DNA from 3 places in the Lapillicoccus sp. genome. Region 1 is predicted to be linked to each of the others. Evidence: predicted binding sites of a transcription regulator. Region 1 holds the regulator's gene; each other region holds the start of a gene.
The links. Region 1 encodes HrcA, which represses chaperone genes, less so after heat shock. Its sites were predicted from a motif close to TTNGCACTCGNNNNNNNCGAGTGCNAA; they were not measured.
Positions count from the first base shown of each region.

Region 1 (5,911 bases):
ATCATGGAGCTGTGCCAGCAGCGCCGCGGCTCGTTGCGGGGGATGGACTACATCTCCGAGGAACGCGTCGAGATGCGCTACACGCTGCCGCTCGCGGAGATCGTCTTCGACTTCTTCGACCAGCTGAAGTCGCGCACCCGCGGCTACGCGTCGCTCGACTACGAGCCCGACGGCGACCAGGTCGGTGACCTCGTGCGGGTCGACATCCTGCTGCAGGGCGAGCAGGTCGATGCGTTCAGCTCGATCGTGCACAAGGACAAGGCCTACGCCTACGGCGTGCAGATGGCCTCCAAGCTGCGCGAGCTCATCCCGCGCCAGCAGTTCGAGGTGCCGATCCAGGCCGCGATCGGTGCCCGGATCATCGCCCGCGAGACGATCCGCGCCATCCGCAAGGACGTCCTCGCCAAGTGCTACGGCGGTGACATCACCCGCAAGCGCAAGCTTCTCGAGAAGCAGAAGGAGGGCAAGAAGCGGATGAAGATGGTCGGCCGCGTCGAGGTCCCCCAGGAGGCGTTCATCGCCGCGCTCTCCAACGACGGCGAGAAGGCCAAGAAGTAGGCCGGTGCACGGCATACCCCTTGCTTGCGTCCGGCACCTCCGTTGCCGGGTCGAGCGACCTGCCGGACGCAAGGAGTCAGGTTCGGTGCAGGACGCAGGGGGTCAGGTGCGGAGCTTGGCGCGCAGGCGGGCGGTGTCCTCGTCGGTCCAGCCCTGGGTCGCCAGCCAGGCCCGGGCGCCACCGTGCTCGGTCTCGAGGGATTCCAGCAGCAGCCGCATGGTGTCCGCCCGCGGCGACTGCTGCTCGACCGACTTGTCGGTGAGGTTGACGGCGTAGGCGGGGCGCCGGCTGAGCCGTTCGAGGATCTGCGGGACGCGCTGGGCCGAGGCCGCGAAGTCGGCGGTGATGGCCTCGTCCGTGGCGCCGGCGAGCTTGAGCGCGAGCCCGACGACCGTGCCGGTGCGGTCCTTGCCCGCGGCGCAGTGGACGATGACGGCGCCCGGGCTCGCGGCGATGGCGCGCAGTGCGGCGACGACGGAGTCGGGGCGCTGGGTGAGATATCCGAGATAGTGCTTCGACCAGTAGGTGTCGTGGCCGCCTCGCGAGGCCCTCGACCCGTCCTGCGGCGCGTTCCCGAGGTGGGGATCGGCCACCCAGGGCAGCTCCCGCTCCCCGGCCGGGATCCCGGTCTCGACCGAGTCCTCCGGGTAGAGCGTGAAGTGGTGGATCCGGACGTCGGCCCGCGCGTGCAGCGGACCGTCGCCCTCCTTGGCGACCTCGACGTAGGTGCGCAGGTCCACGACGTCGGTCACCCCGAGGTCATCGGTGAGGTGGTGAACCGAGTCGGGCGCCAGGTCCTGGAGGTTGTCGGACCGGATCAACCGACCGGGCAGGATGTGTCCGCCGTCGACGGTGGGCAGACCGCCGAGGTCTCGCATGTTGACGACCCCGTCCAGCTCGAGCCAGGCAGGTGTGTGCACCAGATGACCCTAACCGCGCCGGATGCCCAGGCGGCACCGGGCCCGCCACACCTGGCCCGCGACAGCGGCGGAGCTCCGGCACAGGGTGAGGGCCTCGGCGAGTATGAGTCTCCGAGGCCCTCGGGCACGAACCGAGGTCCGTGTCCAGTGTCCGGGACCGAGGTCCTGGACGGGTGACCAGCAGGCTGGTCGATCACAATGATCCTCGAGTCCCGTTCCCCCGAAAGGGAATTGGATCTCGTGAACATCGATCCCGCCTTCGGCAAGCCGACTGCGTAGGTCAGGTCTACGCCCTCGTGGCCCCCCCGGCAAGACCCCGGACGGACATACTCCGGCCACCTGGTCCTTGATCGGCGTGTCGTGGTCTGACACGCCGTGGGAAGAGGGTCGGGCCCGGGGGCGGTGGGGCCGGAGGGACTCGTCGAGCTCCCCTGAGAGACTCTCGGTATGCCGAGTGCCCTGCCCGACGGCGATCCCGCCCCTGCGTCGGGGGAGCTCCCCCCCGCAGCCCTCGACCGCCTGCCGGACGGACCCTTCGGGGTCTACCTCCACGTCCCGTTCTGCGCGGTGCGCTGCGGCTACTGCGACTTCAACACCTACACGCTGCCCGAGCTCGGTGACGGGCGCACGGTCGGGGGAAGCACCACCACCTTCGCCGACGCGGCCCTCGCCGAGCTCGACCTCGCCGCCCGCGTCCTGGGCGACCACACCCGACCCGTCGAGACGGTCTTCGTCGGCGGCGGCACCCCGACGATGCTGGCGGCGAGCGACCTCGTGAGGATGCTGCACGGCATACGGGGGCGCTTCGGGCTGGCCCCGGATGCCGAGGTGACCACCGAGGCCAACCCCGACTCGGTCACCGACGGCAGCCTCGCCGAGCTCGCCGCCGGTGGCTTCACCCGGGTCAGCCTGGGGATGCAGAGCTCGGTGCCGCACGTGCTCGCGGTCCTCGACCGGACCCACAACCCCGACAACGTCGCCCGCGCCGTCCGCGGGGCCCGCGCGGCTGGTCTGCAGGTCAGTCTCGACCTCATCTACGGCACGCCGGGGGAGAGCCTCGACGACTGGCGGCGCAGTCTCGAGGATGCCGTGGCGCTCGAGCCGGACCACGTCTCGGCCTACGCGCTCGTCGTCGAGGCCGGGACCAGGCTCGCCGCGCAGGTGCGCCGCGGGGACGTCCCGGCGCCGGAGGACGACGACGAGGCGGCGAAGTACGAGCTGGCCGACGAGGCGCTCACCGCTGCGGGTTTCGGCTGGTACGAGGTGAGCAACTGGGCCCGGGGGGAGCGGTTCCGGTGTCGTCACAACGAGGGGTACTGGTCCGGTGGCAGCTGGTGGGGCGTCGGGCCCGGGGCGCACAGCCACCTCGGCGGGGTGCGGTGGTGGAACGTCAAGCACCCGACGGCGTATGCCGCGCGGCTGGCGGCGGGCGCCTCGCCCGCAGCGGCCCGTGAGGTCCTCGACGACGAGCAGCGGCACGACGAGTGGGTCCTGCTCGGGGTGCGCCTCGTCGACGGGCTGCCGATGGGCGGGTTGCGTGTCGCCGGTCGGGCTGCAGTGGCCGGGCTCATCGCCGACGGGCTCATCGACGGGTCGGCGGCGCTGCGGGAGAGCCGGATCCGGCTCACCCGACGCGGTCGGCTGCTGGCCGACACCGTCGTGCGGAGGCTACTGGGCGTCGGTTGAGGCGGCGGTGACGAAGTCGATCAGCTCCTCGACGCTGGCGAGGAGGGCCGGCTCGAGGTCGGCGTAGCTGCGGACCGTCCCGAGGATCTGCTTCCAGGCCCGCGCGATGTCGGCCTGGGTGTCGTGGGGCCAGCCGAGCTCGGCGCAGATGCCGTGCTTCCACGACTTGCCCGGGGGGATGACCGGCCACCGCGTCCAGCCCAGGCGCGCCGGGCGGACCGACTGCCAGACGTCCACATAGGGGTGGCCGAGGACGAGGACCTCGCCCCGCAGGCCCGGCAGCGCCCGGACGGCGTCCACGATGCGGGCCTCCTTGGTGCCGGTCAGGAGGTGGTCGACCAGCACACCCATCCGCCGGCCCGGCGCCGGGCGGAAGGCCTCGATGGCGCCGGCGAGGTCGTCGACGCCGTCGAGCATCTCGACGACGACGCCCTCGAGCCTCAGGTCGGCGCCCCACACCTTCTCGACCAGCTCGGCGTCGTGACGGCCCTCGACGAAGATCCGGGAGCCGACCGCGACGCGGGCCGGGGCGCAGGTCACGGCGGTCGAGCCGCTCGCCGTGCGAGAGGTCTGCTGACGCGCTGCGTCGAGGGCGGCTCGGGAGGCCAGGACCGGGGGCGTGAGGACGACCGGGAGACCATCGAGAAGGAATCCCGGGCCGAGCGGGAAGCCCTTGGTGCGGCCGCGACGGTCCTCGAGGTGGACGACGTGCATGCCGCCGGCCTTCTCCACCCGCACGACGGCTCCGCACCACCCGGTCTCGACGTCCTCGACGACGAGGTCGGGCTCGGCCGCCACCTCGCTCGCGCGCCCGCCCCTCGGGGCGCGCCAGTCACCGGCGAGCACGTCGCCGCCGTATCGATCCCCATCTGCCACCCGGCGAGCGTACGGTTGCCCGCGACGGACGCGTCGCTCGACGCGCCGGGGGCGGACCGGGGGGCGGACCGACCCCGCACCCAGGGCGCGTGTGGGGGTCGGACCGACGTCGTAGACTTGGCACTCACGGCATACGAGTGCCAAGGACGAGCGGACGAGCAGAGGAGGCGCGGCGATGAGCGAGGAGCGACGGCTCGCAGTCCTTCGGGCGATCGTCCAGGACTACGTCCACACCTCCGAGCCGGTCGGGTCCAGGGCCCTCGTCGAGCGCCACCACCTCGGGGTGTCCGCGGCGACGGTCCGCACCGACATGGCCGTCCTGGAGGACGAGGGCCTCATCGCCGCCCCGCACACGTCCGCGGGCCGGATCCCCACGGATGCGGGCTACCGGATGTTCGTCGACCGGCTCAGCTCGGTCAAGCCGATGAGTGGTGCGGAGCGGGCCGCCATCAGCCGCTTCCTCGCCGGCGCCGTCGACCTCGACGACGTCGTCGAGCGCACGGTGCGCCTGCTCAGCTCCCTCACGCGGCAGGTCGCGGTGATGCAGTACCCCTCGCTGACCCACTCGACGGTCCGGCACATCGAGCTCGTGCCCATGGGGTCGCAGCGCCTCATGATCGTGCTCATCGTCAACACCGGCCGCGTGGAGCAGCGCATCGTCGACTCGCGCCACGACCTCACCACCGCCGATGGCGACGCCCTGATCGCCAAGCTCCGCACCGAGCTCAACGCCGAGACCTCGTCGCGTCCCTTCAGCGAGGCCGCCAGCCGACTGCACTCCCTGCCCGAGCGCTTCGAGCCGCGGGACCGCGACGTCGTGCGCGCCGTCGTCCAGACCCTCGACGACGCCCTGGTCGAGGAGCGCGAGGAGCGCGTCGTGCTCGCCGGCACCGCCAACCTCGCCCGGTTCGGCCCCGACTTCCCCCAGACCATCGGGCCCGTGCTCGAGGCGCTCGAGGAGCACGTCGTGCTGCTCAAGCTGCTCGGCACGCTCGGCCAGGACCACGACGCCATCGCCGTGCGGATCGGCCACGAGAACGCCCACCAGGGCCTGACGTCCACCTCGGTCGTCTCGACCGGCTACGCCGCGGGCAGCGAGGTCGTCGCCGGCCTCGGTGTGCTCGGCCCGACCCGGATGGACTATCCGACGACGATGGCGTCGGTGCGCGCCGTCGCCCGATACGTCTCGCACATTCTCGGACCCTGAAACCGCCAGTAGGACAAGGAAACTCGTTGAACGACTATTACAAGGACCTCGGCATCTCCCGTGAGGCGACCGCTGAGGAGATCAAGCGGGCCTACCGACGGATGGCGCGCAGGCTCCATCCTGACGTCAACCCCGTCGAGGGCGCCGAGGAGGAGTTCAAGAAGATCTCCCAGGCCTACGACGTGCTCTCCGACGCCGACAAGAAGCACTCCTACGACATGGGCGCCGATCCGTATGCCGCGGCCGGTTCCGGGGGTGCGGGCTTCGGTCAGGGCTTTTCCTTCAGCGACGTCATGGACGCCTTCTTCGGGGGGCAGGCGACGACCCGCGGCCCGCGCTCACGCCAGCTGCGCGGCCAGGACGCTCTCGTGCGGCTCGACATCGACCTCGGTGACGCGGTGTTCGGCGCCGAGGAGGAGCTCACCATCGACACCGCCGTCACCTGCGGCACCTGCCACGGCGAGGGCGCGCAACCGGGCACCGGCACGAGCACCTGCGCCGTCTGCCAGGGCCGGGGCGAGGTGCAGACCGTCCAGCGGTCCTTCCTCGGACAGGTGATGACGAGCCGCCCGTGCCAGGCCTGCCAGGGCTTCGGCACCGTGATCAGCAACCCCTGCTTCGAGTGCTCCGGCCAGGGCCGGGTCCGCACCCGCCGCACGCTGA
Region 1 covers NZ_JBKJPP010000206.1:42,190-48,100, forward strand. Annotated here, with positions in the region: gene lepA (translation elongation factor 4) at 1-558, shown strand, start outside; gene ACLL9L_RS17230 (tyrosine-protein phosphatase) at 661-1,479, opposite strand; gene hemW (radical SAM family heme chaperone HemW) at 1,927-3,165, shown strand; gene ACLL9L_RS17240 (DUF3097 domain-containing protein) at 3,148-4,041, opposite strand; gene hrcA (heat-inducible transcriptional repressor HrcA) at 4,217-5,248, shown strand; gene dnaJ (molecular chaperone DnaJ) at 5,275-5,911, shown strand, end outside.

Region 2 (5,911 bases), on a different contig from region 1:
TGAAGGTGCCCGCGCGCCCGAGCACCGCGCGGGCGGCGTCTCCGGTGAGCAGGTTGGAGGTGCCGACGAACCCCGCGACGAAGGGCGTCGTCGGGAACTCGTAGAGCTCCGCGGGAGTGGCGACCTGCTCGATGCGACCGTCACGGAAGACGGCGATGCGGTCACTCATGGTCAGCGCCTCCTCCTGGTCGTGGGTCACGAACACGAAGGTGATGCCGACCTCGCGCTGGAGCTCCTTGAGCTCGAGCTGCATCGCCCGGCGCAGCTTGAGGTCGAGCGCCCCCAGCGGCTCGTCGAGCAGCAGCACCTTGGGGCGGTTGACGAGCGCCCGGGCGAGGGCGACGCGCTGGCGCTGGCCGCCGGAGAGCTGCGTGGGGCGGCGGTCGCCGAGTCCGCCGAGCTGCACGGCGTCGAGTGCCGCCATCGCCTGCTCGCGTCGCTCGGCACGCGGCACCCGTTGGACGCGCAGGCCGTACTCGACGTTGGTGAGCACGTCCATGTGCGGGAAGAGCGCGTAGTCCTGGAAGACCGTGTTGACGTCGCGGGCGAACGGAGGGCGGGTGGTGACGTCGTCGCCGGCCAGTCTTACCGTGCCACCGCTCGGCCGCTCGAAGCCCGCGATCATCCGCAGCACGGTGGTCTTGCCCGAGCCGCTCGGCCCGAGCATCGAGAAGAACTCGCCGTCCTCGATCCGCAGGTCGATGCTGTCCACGGCGCTCACGTCGCCGAACGACTTGCTCAGACCCACCAGCTCGACCGCCGCTGTGCTCATCCAGCCCCCTGCTCACGACCGAGGAATGCGTTGACAGCAGCACCTTAGGGGGTGGATATGCGCGTGGACACGACCGTCAGGTCACGATTCAACACATCATTGCCGCACGACCGGCCCCCGCACGGCAGCAGGGCCCCCGCCGGAGCGGGGGCCCTGCTGTGGATCTGGTGAAGCGGTGGGGCAGGAGGTGCGTGGACTCAGAAGTCCATGCCGCCCATGCCGCCCATGCCTCCGTCGCCGCCGCCCATGGCCGCAGCCTTCTCGGGCTTGTCGGCGATGACGGCCTCGGTGGTGAGGAACAGCGCGGCGATCGACGCCGCGTTCTGCAGCGCGGAACGCGTCACCTTGGCCGGGTCGATGATGCCTTCGGCGATCATGTCGACGTAGTCACCGGTCGCGGCGTTGAGGCCGTGACCCGCGGGAAGGTTGCGCACCTTCTCCGACACGACGCCGCCCTCGAGACCGGCGTTGATCGCGATCTGCTTGAGCGGTGCCTCGATCGCCACGCGGACGATGTTGGCGCCTGTGGCCTGGTCGCCGGTCAGCTCGAGCTTGGCGAACGCCTCGATGCCGGCCTGGACCAGCGCGACGCCGCCACCGGCGACGATGCCCTCTTCGACGGCCGCCTTCGCGTTGCGAACGGCGTCCACGATGCGGTGCTTGCGCTCCTTGAGCTCGACCTCGGTGGCCGCGCCCGCCTTGATGACGGCGACGCCGCCGGCGAGCTTGGCGAGGCGCTCCTGGAGCTTCTCGCGGTCATAGTCGGAGTCCGACTTCTCGATCTCCGCCTTGATCTGGGAGATGCGGCCCTCGATGGCGCTGCGGTCCTCCTGGTCCTCGACGATGGTCGTGTCGTCCTTGGTGACGACGACCTTGCGGGCCCGGCCGAGCAGGTCGAGGTCCGCGCTGTCGAGCTTGAGGCCGACCTCCTCGGAGATGACCTGGCCACCGGTGAGGATGGCGATGTCGGCGAGCATGGCCTTGCGCCGGTCACCGAAGCCCGGCGCCTTGACGGCGACGGACTTGAAGGTGCCACGGATCTTGTTCACGACCAGGGTGGCGAGCGCCTCACCGTCGATGTCCTCGGCGATGATGAGCAGCGGCTTGCCCGACTGCATGACCTTCTCCAGCAAGGGCAGCAGGTCCTTGACGTTGCTGATCTTGCTGTTGGCCACGAGCACGTAGGCGTCGTCGAGGACGGTCTCCATGCGCTCGGTGTCGGTCACGAAGTAGTGCGAGATGTAGCCCTTGTCGAAGCGCATGCCCTCGGTGAGCTCGAGCTCCAGACCCATGGTGTTGGAGTCCTCGACGGTGATGACGCCTTCCTTGCCGACCTTGTCCATGGCCTCGGCAATGAGCTCACCGATCTGCTCGTCGGCGGCGGAGATGGAGGCCGTGGCAGCGATCTGCTCCTTGGTCTCGATCTCGGTCGCGCTGCGCAGCAGCTCTGCGGCGACGGCCTCGACAGCCTTCTCGATGCCCCGCTTGAGGGCCATCGGGTTGGCGCCGGCGGCGACGTTGCGCAGACCCTCACGGACCATCGCCTGGGCGATGACCGTGGCCGTCGTCGTGCCGTCACCGGCGACGTCGTCGGTCTTCTTGGCAACTTCCTTGACCAGCTCTGCGCCGATCTTCTCGTACGGGTCCTCGAGCTCGATCTCCTTGGCGATGGACACACCATCGTTGGTGATCGTGGGTGCACCCCACTTCTTCTCGAGGACGACGTTGCGGCCCTTCGGACCGAGCGTCACCTTGACGGCGTCGGCGAGGATGTTCATCCCTCGCTCGAGACCGCGGCGAGCCTCTTCATCGAAAGCGATGATCTTGGCCATTCGGGTGGTTCCTCCCACGCAAAACGTATGTGGAAGACCACGAGGCGCCCGCGACGGACGATCCGGTTCCCGACACGCTCACGTCGCGCGCGTTCCCCGGACCTCGCCAAGTGGTCGAGTTGTCACTCTCGGGTCGAGAGTGCCAGTGCCATTATTGGCACTCTCGGGTGGAGAGTGCAAACGATGGAGCCCACGCGGCCCCCTTGCGTCCGGCACGTCGGTCGCCAGGGCGACCGAGCTGCCGGACGCAAAGGGTGAGCAGGGGGTCAGCGGGCGGAGGGGTCAGCGAGGGCGACCGCCAGCCGCCCGGCATACTCGGCGGCCTCGACGTCGTCGGCGTAGGTGGTGCGCGGCCAGAAGAACCCCCGCAGCCCGTCACCCTTGGTGCGGGGCACGACATGGACGTGCAGGTGTGGCACCGACTGGCTGACGACGTTGTTCATCGCCACGAAGCTGCCCTGGGCGCCGAGCCCGTCCACGAGCGCCGCCGCGAGCCGCTGGGTCGCCTCCAGCAGCGGCTCGCGCAGCCGGGCCGGCAGGTCGAGAATCGTGTCGACGTGCTCGCGGGGCACGAGCAGGACGTGGCCCTTGAAGACCGGTCGGGCGTCGAGGAAGCCGAGCAGGTCGGGCTCGTCGAGGACGACCTGCGCCGGCATCGCGCCCGCGACGATCGCGCAGAACAGGCAGCTCACCCGGGCAGCTGGGAGCGCAACGACCCGTCGGCCTCGGAGGACACCGGGTCGGCGAGGTCGCCGATGAAGACGACGACGGCCGTGCGCGCGGGGTTGGACTCCAGCTCGGCGAGGATGCCTCGCCAGGCGGCGAGGTTGGGGTGCTCGTATGCCGTGCACGCCTCGGCCGGCTCGAGGCCGTTGATCGCGTGCCGCAGCTCGTGGGAGGTCAGCGGGTGCGTCACGGTCCCATTGGCGTAGCCGATCGTCTTGGCCATGACCAGCGCCGGGAGGTAGCTCTCCCCGACGTTGATCCGGGGGAACTCGGTCTCCGCGGACGAGGTCGCGGAGGTGAGGCCCACGGCATACGCCGCGGGTTCCTGCCATCCGTCGATGGAGGCGGCGATCGTCTCGCGGGCCGCATCGAGCTCTACCGGGGTGCTCCACTTCGCGCTCATGGCGACCAGCCTCGCACGCCGGCGTCAGGTCGGGTGGGTCAGGCCCGGCAGAGGATCTCGCCGTTGAGCACCGCGAACCAGCCGTCCGGGTGCGCGGCCCACGCCCGCCAGGCCCGCGCCATCTCCTCGAGCCGCTCAGGGGTCGCCAGGCCCCGGTCGACGGCCTGCCCGGCCAGGGCCGACCTCGTCACCCGGTCCGCCCACAGCCCGCCCCACCAGGCACGCTCCTCCGCGCTCGCGTAGCACCAGACGTCGGCGGACGTGCCGACGTCGTCGAACCCCGCGGCGTGGGCCCACCCGAGCAGCCGGCGGGCGGCGTCCGGCTCGGCGCCGTTGCTGCGGGCCACGGCCTCGTAGAGCGCGAGCCACGCGTCGAGGTCCGGGCTGGCGGGGTGCCAGGTCATGGCCGCGTAGTCGGCGTCGCGGGCCGCGACGAGGCCACCGGGGCGGCAGACGCGGCGCATCTCGCGCAGGGCGGCGACGGGGTCGGTGAGGTGCTGGAGCACCTGGTGGGCGTGGACGACGTCGAAGCTCTCGTCGGGGAGGCCAAGGGCGTAGACGTCGCCGGCCGCGAAGGCGGTCGTGGTGTCGCCGCGCCGGGCAGCGTTGCTGCGGGCCGCGTCCAGCGCCTCGGGTGCGTTGTCGACGCCGACGACCCGAGCCGGGGCGACATGCTCGGCGAGGTCGAGCGTGATCGTTCCGGGCCCGCAGCCGATGTCGAGCAGGTCCGTCCCCGGGGTGAGGTGCGCCAGCAGGTAGGCGGCCGAGTTCTCCGCCGTGCGCCACTGGTGGGAGCGCAGGACGGACTCGTGGTGGCCGTGCGAGTAGGTGTCGTCCGGCGTCATGGTGGTCCGTTCCCTGAGAGGCGAATCCCGGATGTGGCGATCCCGTTGGGTCAACGCTGGCCTGCGTGGGTCCTGCTGATGACCATGACAGAGCATCGTCCGCTGGCCGGAGTGAGAGCTCACCTGTCCGAGACCGTCGGCCGGGTGCACCAGGAGACCATCGCGGTCCTCTCCGAATCCGAGACCGTGCGGCAGCTTGCCGCCTCGGAGGCGGAACTGGCCAGGGGCGAAGGCCAGACGGCTGAAGCGCTCGTCGAAGCAATGAACAGGCGCAGGGCGTCTGCGTCCGTCAGCTGTCCCACGACCTGATCATCGCGCCAACCGCCCGCCGCCAGCTCACCGAGCGCCTCCCCGAGGCCCTCGCCTTCGCCGCGAAGCCGTGGCGCGATAGCCTCCCGCCGGGTGCGCCCGCTTCTCAGGCTCTCAACGGTTGAGGCACGTGCACACACAGGCCTTGTTGCCCTCGGGGTCGGCCAGGACGACGAACGACGGGGCCTCGTCGTCGTCGACCACCCGGCCACCGGCGGCCACCGCGGCCGCGATGCGCTGCTCGGCGACGTCGTGAGGCACCCACAGGTCACAGTGAAAACGCTGACGCGCAGGCTCGTGCGCATCGGTGTGCTGGAACCAGAGCAAGGGCACCCGCCCACGGGGATCCACCACGTCGTCTCCCTTGAGTGAGTCGGGACTCCCGGTGAGCAGGGCGGCCCAGAAGGGTCCGACGGCAGCGAGGTCGGCGGTGTCCAGCGCCAGCTCGAGTTCGGCAACGGCGCTCGGCTCCGCGAGAATCCCCTGCTCGCGGGCGATCTCGCTGATCCGACGCGCGAGGTCGACGTCGCGCTGGGTGACCTGGGAGACATCGTGGCTCACCAGCTCCAGGTCCACCCACGGGTACGTCAGCGTCACGTCCGGATGGTGGTCGGCTCGCTCGGCCGCCTCGGTGACGGCGGTGACGAACGCGAGACCCGTGATGAAGTCGCCGGTCAGGAACCGGGCGTGCAAGGCCAGGGCGAGTTTGCGCCAGTCGTCGAGGCCGGCGTCGAGGATCTGCATGGTGCTGAGCTTCTCCATGCCTTCAGTATGTCCCGGGGCATGTCCCCGCGCGAGGTCACCAGTGGTGCGCGACGTCGACGACCAGTCGGCTGCCGTCCCCGGGTCCGGCGAGGGTGAAGACCCGCATCGGCAGTCGTGCCCGGACCCCGAGGCCGATGGTGGTGTATCCCTCGAAGCTGCCTCAGTAGGCCACCTGCCGGAAGGTCGAGAACCCGGCGACGCTCGGGAGCGTCAGGTCGTGGCCCGGGCCGCAGCTGTCGCGTGCGGAGAGGTCGAAGAC
Region 2 covers NZ_JBKJPP010000219.1:85,555-91,465, reverse strand. Annotated here, with positions in the region: gene ACLL9L_RS19315 (ABC transporter ATP-binding protein) at 1-772, opposite strand, end outside; gene groL (chaperonin GroEL) at 970-2,604, opposite strand; gene ACLL9L_RS19305 (HIT family protein) at 2,871-3,296, opposite strand; gene ACLL9L_RS19300 (hypothetical protein) at 3,293-3,733, opposite strand; gene ACLL9L_RS19295 (class I SAM-dependent methyltransferase) at 3,772-4,578, opposite strand; gene ACLL9L_RS19290 (VOC family protein) at 5,002-5,649, opposite strand; gene ACLL9L_RS19285 (hypothetical protein) at 5,813-5,911, opposite strand, start outside.
Region 2: groL (chaperonin GroEL) is a predicted target of HrcA. The motif match lies at 2,759-2,785, and genes of this name have one in related genera.

Region 3 (5,911 bases), on a different contig from region 1:
GTCCGGCGACCGGGCCCACGACCCGCACGGGCCGGCCCCCGGCGTCATCGACGTGGCGCTCGACGTCGACGCTGCCAGGTTCTCCCGCCTCTGGCTCGACACCGTCGCCGGACGCCTCGGCTCCTGAGCCGGCGACCAGCGAGCGCGGCTGGCACGGCTGGCGTGGCGGACACGGTGGACACGGCAGGCGGATCCGGCGGAGTGAGAGGATGCCCGGATGGGTCGAGTCGTCGTCGTCGGATCACTGAACATCGACCTGGTCACCCACGTCGAGCGGTTTCCCCAGCCCGGCGAGACCCTCCTCGGTCAAGGCCTCGAGCGGCTCGCCGGCGGCAAGGGAGCCAACCAGGCCGTCGCGGCCCGCGAGGCCGGTGCCGAGGTGGTCATGGTCGGCGCTGTCGGGGACGACGATGCGGGTCGCAGCTATGCAGCGCGCCTGCGGGGGCTGGGGATCGACACCCGGCTCGAGATCGTCGCCGGTCCCAGCGGGCACGCGATGATCACCGTCGACGAGGCGGGGGAGAACGTCATCATCGTCGTCCCCGGCGCCAATGCCCAGCTGGGGGAGAGCGCCCTCTCGGCCCTCGACGAGCTGGCCGCGGGCGACGTCGTCCTCGTCCAACTCGAGATTCCGTTGACCACTGCAGCGATCGCGGTCCGGCGGGCCTGCGCGCGCGGGGCGCGGGTCGTCATCAACTGCTCGCCGTATGCCGGGCTGCCGCCGGACGTCCTCGCGCTCGCCGACCCGGTGGTCGTCAACGAGTCCGAGGCGGCCCTCCTCGCCGACGGCGAGCTGGTGGCGACGTCGCTCCTCGTGACGTTCGGGGCGGCGGGGGCGATGTGGGACGGCGAGCGGGTCGACGGGGTGGCCGTCGCCGCAGGGGACGTCCTCGACACGACGGGCGCCGGGGACGCGTTCTGCGGCGCGTTGGCAGCAGCCCTCGCCGCGGGGGCCGACCGGTCCGGTGCCCTGCACCTGGCCGCCGGAGCCGGCGCGCGTGCCGTTCGACGCGTCGGCGCCCAGCCCGATCCGGCACTCTGAGGCGCGGTCGCACCCCTGGCAGGCGCGCCGGAGCGCACCGGGGGCTGGGACATCACTGAGGACGGCGGCGGGTCAGCCTGCGCGGACCACGAGCACGTGGGGCTGCGAGCGCACCCGGGTCAGGATCACGGTTGCCTCCCCCGCACCCTTGACTCGCAGCTGTCTGCGGACCGTGTCGGGGTCGAGCGGGACGCCTCGCTTCTTGATGGTCAGCCGCCCGATGTCGTGGTCGCGCAGCCACGCACGCAGCGCCTTGACGTTCCAGGGCATCGCCTCGACGACCGAGTAGCGGTGGGACCAGGAGATGTCGAGGGCGCGGTTGCTCGAGACGTAGCCGACACCATGGTCGAGCTCGGCCCCGTCAACCGCGTTGGCGAGCGCCCCCGTCAGCCCGGCCCGGATCACGGCTCGATCGGGCTCGTAGACATACGAACCCATCTCCGCGAGCGATCCAAGCGGTTCCGGGGAGTCCTCCGCGTCCGCCTCGGTGAGGGTGACCGCGACGCTGCCGGCACGGCATACGGACGCGGTCCGACCAACGGTCTGGACGAGCGGGCCCCACCACACCGCGCACTCGACCACCTCGCCGTTCCACGACGTCCACGCGGCCTCGGTGCCGGCGGGGACGGCCTGGTGCGGGAAGGTCGGGCTGAGCTTGGCGCCCGTCGCGGGGACGGCCCGGGCGAAGTCCTGCACCTGGTGCCAGGTGGGCGAGATTGCGTCGAGGGAGAAGACCCGCCGGGTCCTCCCGGTGATGTCGGCCGCGCCCCGAGCCCGACGGGCGGGGTCGAGCCAGAGGCCCGTGTGCCGGGTGGCCTCCCCGGTGGGCAGGGAGACGTCCTCGGCGCGGGCGTGGGCCACGTCGGCGTCCGGCCAGTGCCGCAGGTTGACGCCGGCCACGACGGCCGTGACCTCGTCCGAGTCGACGGCGCGGACCGCGAGGTCGAGGCCGGCCAGGGCCATCGCGTCGGCGCCGATCCCGCAGCCGAGGTCGTGGACGGCGCGGACCTCAGCGCGCAGGTAGCGCGAGGCGTGCCGGGCGGCCACCTCGAGCCGGGTGGCCTGCTCGAGCCCGTCCGGGGTGAAGAGCATCCCGTCGGCGAAGGCGCCGAGCTTGTCCCGACCGCGGGCCCGCAGCCGGGACTGGGTCAGTGCGGCGGAGACGACCTCGGCGCTGAACCCCGCCGAGCGCAGCCGGGTCTGGAGGGCGAGCTCACCCGCGGCGTCGTAGGGCGGCAGCGACTGCAGCAGCCCCCACCCCTCGCCGCCGACGAGCAGGGCGATCGAGGCGAGGTCCATGTCGTCCATCCTCGCAGGCCCCCGGCGAGCGTGGGACGACCGCATTCTGGCACTCGACTTGACCGAGTGCTAGCCGCGAACCTAGATTTGGCATCGTTGGCACTCTCCACCTGGAAGTGCCAGCCGCCCGGTGTGATCGACCCCCGCGACGGCGACCGGCCGGGCACGAAGACATCCCATCCGTATCGACATTCCCGAAGGGGAGGTCAGCATCGTGTCGGTTTCCATCAAGCCGCTCGAAGACCGCATTGTGGTCAAGTCCCTCGAGGCCGAGCAGACCACGGCGTCCGGTCTCGTCATCCCGGACACCGCCAAGGAGAAGCCCCAGGAGGGCGAGGTCCTGGCTGTTGGTCCCGGTCGCATCGACGACAAGGGCAACCGCGTCCCGCTCGACATCAACGTCGGCGACAAGGTCATCTACAGCAAGTACGGCGGCACCGAGATCAAGCACGGCGGTGAGGAGTACCTCATCCTCAGCGCCCGCGACGTCCTCGCGATCGTCGGCTGAACGAGCCCCAGGCAACACCGCTTCACAGCAGGTATGCCGTGAGCCCGCCCGGGCGTGAGGGTCACCTCCCGCCCGGGCGAGCCCGGCACAGGAACGAAACCACCAGCCGGCGGGCGCCTCCCCGAGGTGAGCACCCGGCATACGCAAAGGAAGTTCATGGCCAAGACGCTGGAGTTCAACGACTCCGCACGCAAGTCGCTGGAGCGTGGCGTGGACGCGCTCGCCAACGCAGTCAAGGTGACGCTCGGCCCGAAGGGTCGCAACGTCGTCATCGACAAGAAGTGGGGCGCCCCGACGATCACCAACGACGGCGTGACCATCGCCCGCGAGATCGAGCTCGAGGACCCCTACGAGAACCTCGGCGCGCAGCTCGCCAAGGAGGTCGCGACCAAGACCAACGACGTCGCCGGTGACGGCACGACCACCGCGACCGTCCTCGCCCAGGCGATGGTCAAGGAAGGCCTGCGCAACGTCGCGGCCGGCGCCGCCCCCTCCGCCCTCAAGCGCGGGATCGACAAGGCCGTCCAGGCCGTCAACGACCGCCTGCTCGAGCACGCCCGTGAGGTCGACGGGACCAAGGAGGTCGCCGCGGTTGCCTCGTTGAGTGCCCAGGACGAGACGATCGGCACGCTCATCGCCGAGGCGTTCGACAAGGTCGGCAAGGACGGGGTCATCTCCGTCGAGGAGTCCTCGACGACGGTCACCGAGCTCGAGTTCACCGAGGGCATGCAGTTCGACAAGGGCTACATCTCGGCGTACTTCGTCTCCGACCCCGAGCGCATGGAGGCCGTCCTCGAGGACGCCTACATCCTCATCAACCAGGGCAAGATCTCCGCCATCTCCGACCTGCTGCCCATCCTGGAGAAGGTCGTCCAGGCCGGCAAGCCGCTCCTCATCGTGGCCGAGGACGTCGACGGTGAGGCCCTGTCGACGCTCGTCGTCAACAAGATCCGCGGCACGTTCAACGTCGTCGGGGTCAAGGCTCCCGGCTTCGGTGACCGCCGCAAGTCGATGCTGCAGGACATCGCCATCCTGACCGGTGGTCAGGTCGTCTCGCCCGAGGTCGGCCTCAAGCTCGACCAGGTCGGCCTCGACGTGCTCGGTCAGGCGCGCCGGATCGTCGTGACCAAGGACAACACCACGATCATCGAGGGTCTCGGCGAGAAGTCCGAGGTCGACGGCCGCGTGAACCAGATCAAGGCCGAGATCGAGCGCACCGACTCCGACTGGGACCGCGAGAAGCTCATGGAGCGCCTCGCGAAGCTCGCCGGGGGTGTCTGCGTCATCAAGGTCGGCGCGCACACCGAGGTCGAGCTCAAGGAGAAGAAGCACCGCATCGAGGACGCCATCTCGGCGACCCGCGCGGCGATCGAGGAGGGCATCGTCGCCGGTGGCGGCTCGGCCCTCATCCACGCCGTGTCGGCCATCGACGAGCTGAACCTCGAGGGCGATGAGGCCACGGGTGCCTCGATCGTGCGCAAGGCCGCTGTGGAGCCGCTGCGCTGGATCGCCGAGAACGCGGGCGTCCAGGGCTACGTGGTGACCTCCAAGGTGGCCGAGCTCGAGGTCGGCAACGGCTTCAACGCGGCGACGGGCGAGTACGGCGACCTGATGAAGGTCGGCGTCATCGACCCGGTCAAGGTCACCCGGTCGGCGCTGCGCAACGCCGCCTCGATCGCGTCCATGATCCTCACGACGGACACCCTCATCGTGGAGAAGAAGGAGCCCGAGCCCGAGCCCGCCGGTGGCGGACACGGACACGGACACGGTCACTGACCGTGATCTCCTGACCGGCGGAGGGTGACATGCCCTCCGCCGTGGGAGCATGCACGAGGGCCGCATCACCGCCGAGAGGCGGGGATGCGGCCCTCGTGTGCAGGACGGCGCGATTGGGCGACCACCTGCGCGAGCGGGGGGCCGGCTCAGCAGGCGGCGCCGGCTCAGGAGGCGGCGGAGGCCGCCTGGCTGCCGGCGGCGACCGCTTCTCGCTCGTCCTCGGTCATGGCGCCCCACACGCCGTACGGCTCACGGACGCGCAGGGCGTGCTCGCGGCACTGGGTGAGCACCGGGCAGCCCCCGCAGACGGCCTTGGCCGCCGAGTCGCGGTCGCGGCGGGCCGGTCCCCGTTCACCCTCTGGATGAAAGAACACGTCCGGGTTCTCGCGCCGGCACGAGCCGTTGAGCTGCCAGTCCCACAGGTCCGCAACCGGACCCGGTAACCGCGAGATCTCTGCCATCTGGATGCCTCCGCCTTCATGATTCGAGGTGGTGCAGGCGTCGGTGCTCGGGACGGGCGGGACGCCACGGCTGAGCCCCGGGGGGCCCACTCCACCTGCTCGACGCTAGCGAGGGGTCCCTCCTGCCCTCTTCCGGGCTTGGTCAACACTCCGTAAAGAATTGGTCTTCTCGTCTTTGCTCATCTGCTGTTCATCTCGTGGCAACCGCCTGCCGCTGCCCATCGCTCTTACCCTTCTCAGGGCACGCATGGTGCCTCGAACTCGACGGAGGCATTGATGGCTGACGACCAGCACCCCGACACGCACCCGCACGGCCACTCGCGCGAGGCAGCCCACTCGCACGAGGCAGCCCACGCGCCCGAGGCAGGCCACGAGGACGAGCACCACCAGGCTGGTGCCGGCCCCGAGCCGGAGATTCTTCCGCCGGCGCTCGACCTGTCGATCCCGGACTCCGAGCTCTCCCCCGGTCAGCTCGGCCGTCGTGGGTTCCTCCACCGCGCCGGGCTCCTCGGGGCCGCTGCAGCCGGAGCCGGCGTCCTGGCGACCGGACCGGGGGCCGGGTCGGCCGCGGCGGACTCCGAGGACGACCGGGAGCACGGGCCGCGCGGGCAGGGCCATCGCCCCGTCGACGCGCGGAACCTGCTGTGGCTCGTGGGCGACCACCACATTCACACCCAGTACAGCCCGGACGCCCAGTACCTCGTCTCGCAGCAGGTCGACAGGGCGAGCCAGTACGGCCTCGACTGGATGGTCATCACCGACCACGGCAGCGTGGGCCACGCCAAGATCGGCGTGGAGAAGGTCCACCCCGACATCGTCCAGGCC
Region 3 covers NZ_JBKJPP010000024.1:23,195-29,105, forward strand. Annotated here, with positions in the region: gene ACLL9L_RS02365 (nucleoside hydrolase) at 1-127, shown strand, start outside; gene ACLL9L_RS02370 (ribokinase) at 218-1,042, shown strand; gene ACLL9L_RS02375 (THUMP-like domain-containing protein) at 1,115-2,341, opposite strand; gene groES (co-chaperone GroES) at 2,556-2,849, shown strand; gene groL (chaperonin GroEL) at 3,006-4,625, shown strand; gene ACLL9L_RS02390 (WhiB family transcriptional regulator) at 4,790-5,086, opposite strand; gene ACLL9L_RS02395 (PHP domain-containing protein) at 5,363-5,911, shown strand, end outside.
Region 3: groES (co-chaperone GroES) is a predicted target of HrcA. The motif match lies at 2,388-2,414, and genes of this name have one in related genera.